Regions from separate parts of the Variovorax sp. RTB1 genome, predicted to be linked through region 2. Evidence: predicted binding sites of a transcription regulator. Region 2 holds the regulator's gene; the other holds the start of a gene.
The links. Region 2 encodes sigma-54, which starts transcription at its own class of promoters, with help from an activator protein. Its sites were predicted from a motif close to TGGCANGNAANCTGCTTT; they were not measured.
Positions count from the first base shown of each region.

Region 1 (3,311 bases), on a different contig from region 2:
CTGGAACAGCAACACGCTCAACGGCGTGAGCGCCAGCGTGACGACCCACTGCTCGCGCAAGGTGCGAGCCAGATGGCCGGCCACGCCACCCCTGGCGACAGTGGCCGCACCCCCATCGGTCGCAAAGAGCACGCCCACCGCGACGAAGCTGAGCCAGAAGCCGGCTTGCATCAAAGCCCACGGATCGATCGCCACCACCACCGCGCAGACCAGCAACCAGACGTGCGGCCAAGGCCAGCGCCGGCCCGTCAGGCGCAACAGCGCGACCGTTGCGAGCATCCAGATCGTGCGTTGCGATGGAACGCCCCAGCCGCTGAAAAGCGCGTAGCCCGCCGCCAACAACACGCCACCGACCAGCGCAGCGTGCGGCGCGGGCCACATCAGCATGAGCCGGTTACTGCGCCGCCACAGCGCGCCGACCAGCAGCGCGGCAAGCCAGGCGAACATGGTGATGTGCAAGCCTGAAATGCTCATCAAATGGGCGACGCCGGTGGCACGAAAGACATCCCAGTCGGCTCGATCGATCGCGTTCTGATCGCCGGTGATGAGCGCCGCGATGACGCCGGCCAACTTGCGATCCGGCACGTGCGTGAACACGGCATCGCGCACCGACTCGCGCCCACGCTCGATCGGGTGCTGCCATGTATCGGCAAGGCGCAAGGGGGCCGCATCGCCCGCGCCGGTGCGCACGTAGCCGTTGGCCTGCAAGCCCTGCTCCCACATCCACAACTCGAAGTCGTAGCCATGCGGGTTCGAGCTGCCATGCGGTGCCTTGAGCCGCACGGTCATGCGCCAGCGTTCGCCTGCGTGCAGGGGGCCGGGTGCAACCGCAGGTCGGGTGCGCGCGCCATCGTCGGATGCATTGCCCCACGCCGAGGTGTTGGCGGCATACCAACCGAGAGCGATGCCCGGCGGCACGACAGGTGCGGCCGGTGCCGTCCGTGTGGCCCGTGTCGGTCCGGACGAGTCGTCGTCGTTTGCGGGCGCGGACGTTTGCATGGCCCATCGTGCCGATGCGACTTCCAACCGGAAGCGCGTACCCGTCTCACTGTGCTGCGGCATCTGCGCCACCACGCCCTCGACCACGACATCACGGCCTTCGAGTGCCGGGGCGAGCGCGTCACGCAAATAGCTTGCAGCGCGCCATCCGGCGGACCCAGCGCCGGCCAGCATGCCCGCCGCACACGCGATGACGAGCAGGAGACTGCGGAGCCTGGTCGTGTCCGCTCGAATCCGTGCCATCAGGCACAACCCGACCACGCCGACAGCCAGAAAAGCCGCGTAAACAACTGCATTCCAGAGCTCGCCCTGTTGCAACTGCACGACAGCGCCAGCGACCGAACCCGCCAGTGCGGCAAAGGCACCGCGGCCGCGCACCCCCGTGTCCGACTCCGCGTCGGCGCTCACGAACGCACACCCGCAGCGCCACAAAACCGACGCACGCGTGTGCTCAGATCCACTCCCTGTGGCATGACTTGAATCACTCCCTGATCAATCTCGTTGAGGCGCTCTTTGGCGCGTTAATTGCTTGACCTCGGCTAGTATGCGTCTCGAACGAGGCCTTCGCTCAACCGCCTCTCAGCCTGCACTTTTCGACGCTTCCGGCGCCCAAAAAACATGTCCATTCACGCCGCACTTCACCACGTCACGCATTACAAGTACGACCGTCCGGTGCAATTGGGGCCGCAGGTCGTTCGGCTCCGCCCGGCACCGCATTGCCGCAGCAACATCATTTCGTATTCGTTGCAGGTCGAGCCCGCAGAGCATTTCGTCAACTGGATGCAAGACCCGTTCGCCAACTACCAGGCGCGGCTGGTGTTCCCGGAGAAGACAACCGAATTCAAGGTCACGGTCGACCTCGTGGTCGAAATGGCGGTCTACAACCCGTTCGACTTCTTCCTCGAGCCGCAGGCCGAGAACTTCCCCTTCAAGTACACCGAGTCGCAGGCTGTCGAACTTGCGCCTTACCTTGTCGCAGACCCGGGGACACCGCTGGTCGAGGCCTATCTTGAAAAAGTCGATCGCAAAGAGCAGCGCACCATCGACTTTCTGGTCGGCATCAACCAGCAGGTGCAGAAGGACGTCAACTACCTGATTCGCATGGAGCCCGGTGTGCAAACGCCGGAAGAAACGCTGACCAACGGCAGTGGTTCTTGTCGCGATTCGGGCTGGCTGCTGGTTCAGTTGCTGCGTCACATCGGCCTGGCGGCGCGCTTCGTTTCGGGCTACCTCATCCAGCTCACGCCGGACGTGAAAGCACTCGACGGCCCGAGCGGTACGACGGTCGACTTCACCGATCTGCACGCATGGTGCGAAGTGTTCCTGCCGGGGGCAGGCTGGGTCGGCCTCGACGCCACCTCCGGCCTGCTCGCCGGCGAAGGCCACATTCCGCTCGCCTGCACGCCGACGCCGTCGAGTGCCGCGCCGATCGAAGGCGTGGTCGACGATGCAGAGGTCGAATTCGGCCATGAAATGAAGGTCTCGCGCATCTACGAATCGCCGCGCGTGACCAAGCCCTACACCGAAGAGCAATGGGCCGAAGTGCTGGCCCTCGGCGATGCGGTCGACAAGCGGCTGCAAGCCGGCGACGTGCGCTTGACGATGGGCGGAGAACCGACCTATGTGGCGACCAGCGACCGCGATGCGGCGGAATGGAACATCGACGCCCTCGGCCCGACGAAGCGCGGCTACGCGACCGAGTTGGTCCAAAAGCTGCGTGCCGAATACGGCAAAGGCGGCTTTCTGCATTTCGGCCAGGGCAAGTGGTATCCCGGCGAGCAATTGCCGCGATGGGCACTGTCGATTTTCTGGCGTGGCGACTGCGAGACGCTGTGGCACAACCCCGAACTCTTCGCCGACGAACGCGTGCCGACGCACTACACCAGCGAAGACGCGCGCCGCTTCACCACCGTACTGGCGCACAAGCTGGGCTTGACCGAGCGCTACATGCAGCCGGGCTACGAAGACGTTTACTACTATCTCTGGCGCGAGCGTCGGCTGCCTGTCAACGTCGACCCGTTCGAGTCGAAGCTCGACGACGAACTGGAGCGCGTGCGCCTGCGCCGCGTGTTCACCCAAAAGCTCGATGCGGTCATCGGCTACATGCTGCCGATCGAGCCCGGCAGCGCCGACAAGGATGCGCCGCCGCTGGAGGGACCGGGCTGGAAAACCGGCCCGTGGTTCCTGCGTGACGACCGGCTGTATCTCATCCCCGGTGACTCGCCGATGGGTTACCGCTTGCCGCTCGATTCGCAGCCCTGGGCCAGCAAGGGCGACTACCCATACCTGATCGAACGCGATCCGACAGCACC
Region 1 covers NZ_JASJXG010000033.1:36,669-39,979, forward strand. Annotated here, with positions in the region: gene QN397_RS18515 (DNA internalization-related competence protein ComEC/Rec2) at 1-1,407, opposite strand, end outside; gene QN397_RS18520 (transglutaminase family protein) at 1,618-3,311, shown strand, end outside.
Region 1: the regulator sigma-54 is predicted to act here: its motif matches at 1,514-1,531, upstream of QN397_RS18520 (transglutaminase family protein).

Region 2 (3,311 bases):
ACTGGCGATCTCGCTGCTGCTGGTGCCGATGATCGTGATGAGCCTCACCTACGGCCAGCCGGTGATGGTGACGGCGGCGGTCCTCGGCATCGGCCTGCTTGCGATGGTGTGGAAGCTGGTGTCGGAGCGCTCGCGCCAGCTCGAAGAAAACATCAGCCTGCGCCACAACGAGAGCGCGCTGCGCGTGCAGGCGCTGGCTGGCCTGCGCGCGTCGGAACAGGCGCAGGCCGAGCGTCTCCGGTTCTTTTCAGCCGCCAACCACGACCTGCGGCAGCCGGTGATGGCGATGGGCCTGCAGGCCGAAGTGCTGCGGCAGCAACTGCGCGCCGGCGAAAGCGCCGCCGTGGTGCAAGGCTCCGTCGATGCGCTGTCACGGGCACAGCAGGCGCTCGAAGGCTTGACCAACCAGCTGCTCGAAATCGGTCGCATCGAGGCCGCTGCCGACCCGTTCACGTTGACCGCGGTCGCCCTCGCACCGCTGCTGAACGAGTTCGCACGGCAGGCAGGCAGCGGCCGGGTGCGGGTGCGTTGCCCGGCCGAAGCCATCGTGTGGACCGACACGGTGGCGCTGCGCCGCATCGTCGCCAATCTGGTCGACAACGCTGTCAAGTTCGCACCCAATGGCCGCGTGTTGCTGGCCTGTCGGCGCCGGCCGGACGGCTGGCGCATCGAGGTGCGCGACAGCGGCATCGGCATCGCTTGCGAAGCGCAGGAGCGGGTGTTCGGCGACTTCGAGCAGGTCGGGAACGTGGAGCGCAATCTACAGCGTGGGCACGGGCTGGGGCTGGCCATCGTGCGGCGCCTGGCGATGCGGCTGGGGGTCCAGATCACGCTGCGGTCGCTGCCGGGACGCGGCTCGGTGTTCGGCTTCACGCTGCCATCGGCCCCTCGCGATGCGCACCCCGACCGCACGGCACGCGCCGCGACCGCGGCGGCGACCAGCACCGCTGCGCTCGACGCCATGCCGCTGGCGCCCGGCTTGGCGGTGCTGGTGGTCGAAGACAACGCTGTGGTGGCCGACAGCCTCGCGGCCCTGCTGCGCCAATGGCAGGCGCTGCCACGCATCTACGAGAGCGCGGCCGAGGCGCTGGCGCTCGCCGACCTGCAGGCCATCGACGTCGCGCTGTGCGATATCCGCTTGCCGGGCAAGCTCGACGGTATCGACCTGGCGCGACGCCTGCAACTGCAAAAGCCGTCGCTCACGATCGCGCTGATCTCGGCCGATATCGATGAAGCGACGCTGCACCTGGCCCGCGAGCGTGGCTGGCATGCGTTGCGCAAGCCGGTGCAGCCGGCGGAGCTGCGCGGGATTTTGTTGCAGGCGCGGCGGTAAACCGACGCCTTACAGCGCCTTGCGCAGATTCGCCGGTGCGATGCGCAGCGCTTCGCGGTACTTGGCGACGGTGCGCCGCGCACATTCGATCCCCTGCTCTTTCAGCATGTCGGAAATCTGGCTGTCCGACAGCGGCTTCTTGATGCTCTCGGCGCTCACGAGTTGCTTGATGAGCGCTCGCACTGCCGTGCTGGATGCATTGCCGCCGGTTTCGGTTCCGAGCGCCGAACCGAAGAAGTACTTGAGCTCGACCGTGCCGTAAGGCGTCGACATGTACTTGGCCGTGGTCACGCGGCTGATGGTCGACTCGTGCAAGCCCAGCTCGTCGGCGATCTCACGCAGCACCAACGGGCGCATGGCGAGTTCTCCGTGCACGAAAAAGCTCTTCTGCCGCTCGACGATGGCGTTGCTCACCCGCAGGATGGTGTCGAAGCGTTGCTGGATGTTCTTGATGAACCAGCGCGCCTCCTGCAGCCGCTGCGACAGCGCCTGGCTGCCCTCGCCCTTGTGCGCCTTGAGCGCGCCGGCGTAGATGTCGTGCACGCGCAGACGCGGCATCACGTCGGGGTTGAGCATCACGCGGAACTTGAGCGTTGCGCCACGACCGGTGCGGGTGACGATCACGTCGGGCACCACGATGTTGCGCTCGACATCGACGAAGCGGCGGCCCGGCTTGGGCTCCAGCTTGGCGATCGCCTGCAGCGCGCTGCGCACTTCTTCTTCGTTGCTGCGTGTGAGCGTGGCCAGACGTTTGAAGTCGCGCCGCGCGAGCAGCTCCATCGGCTGCTTGCAGATCAGGATCGCAGTCTTGCGGATCTGCTTTTCTTCGGCCGTCTCGTTCTCATGGGCGAGCGCCTTCAGCTGGATTGCCAGGCATTCGCCGAGATCGCGTGCGCCGACGCCGACCGGCTCCAGGCTTTGCAGCAGGCCGAGCGCCACCTGGAAGTGGTGGACGAGACCGTCGAACTGGTCGTTGTCATCGCCCGCGAGGCCCGATGCCAGCGCTGGCAACGAGTCTTCGAGATAGCCATCGTCATTCAACGATTCGATCAAAAAACGCAGTGCGGCCTGGTCGTTTTCGTTCAGCCGCAGGCTCAGTGCCTGTCGGTGCAGGAAGGATTGCAGCGACTCCTGGCTGCGCGCGAGCTCGGTGGCGTCGGTGCGCTCGCTGCCGTCGTTCGGGCCGAGGTTGTTGCTGCTGGCTGGCGCCTCGCCGCCCCATTCCCCATCGTCCGGCGTCATCTCGACCGTGCCGTCGCCGCCCCAGTCGGGCTCCTGGTCGGACATCTCGGCGGCCGGCGCTTCGGTCTCGCTGGCGGTGGTCGCGGTGCTGGCGCCGTCGGCACTGGTCGCGAGCGCGCTGGGCGCGAACTCGCCGTCGCTCTCGCTCTGGCGGTCGCTGTCGTGCTCTTCGCGCGGCGCTGGCGCGTCGGACACGTCGATGCCGAACTCTTCGCGTGCGGCTTCTTCGGCCGTGCGCTCCAGGAACGGGTTGTCGTCGAGCATCTGCTCGACTTCCTGGCTCAACTCGAGCGTGGACAACTGCAAAAGCCGGATCGACTGCTGCAGCTGTGGCGTGAGCGCCAAATGCTGCGAGACACGAAGAGAAAGACCTTGCTTCACGGACAGCCTGCCAGACACACTCTGTTCAAGAAACACCGCAGAACCGGCTTTGCCGGGCTGTTGGTGTTGCCCCCGGTCAGGGGGTGGAAGAAGCGACACGCAGTGCGCGACGACCTGGGGGCGAGCAACAAGTTCACATCCGGAAGTGTTCGCCGAGGTAGACGCGTCGTACCTCGGCGTTGTCGACGATCTCCGAAGGCGTGCCCTGTGCCAGCACTTGCCCGTCGCTGATGATGAAAGCGTGATCGCAGATGCCCAGCGTTTCACGCACGTTGTGGTCGGTGATCAGCACGCCGATGCCGCGCTCTTTGAGAAAACTGATGATTCGCTGGATTTCGATAACGGCAATCGGGTC
Region 2 covers NZ_JASJXG010000045.1:11,784-15,094, forward strand. Annotated here, with positions in the region: gene QN397_RS21370 (hybrid sensor histidine kinase/response regulator) at 1-1,333, shown strand, start outside; gene QN397_RS21375 (RNA polymerase factor sigma-54) at 1,343-2,956, opposite strand; gene lptB (LPS export ABC transporter ATP-binding protein) at 3,090-3,311, opposite strand, start outside.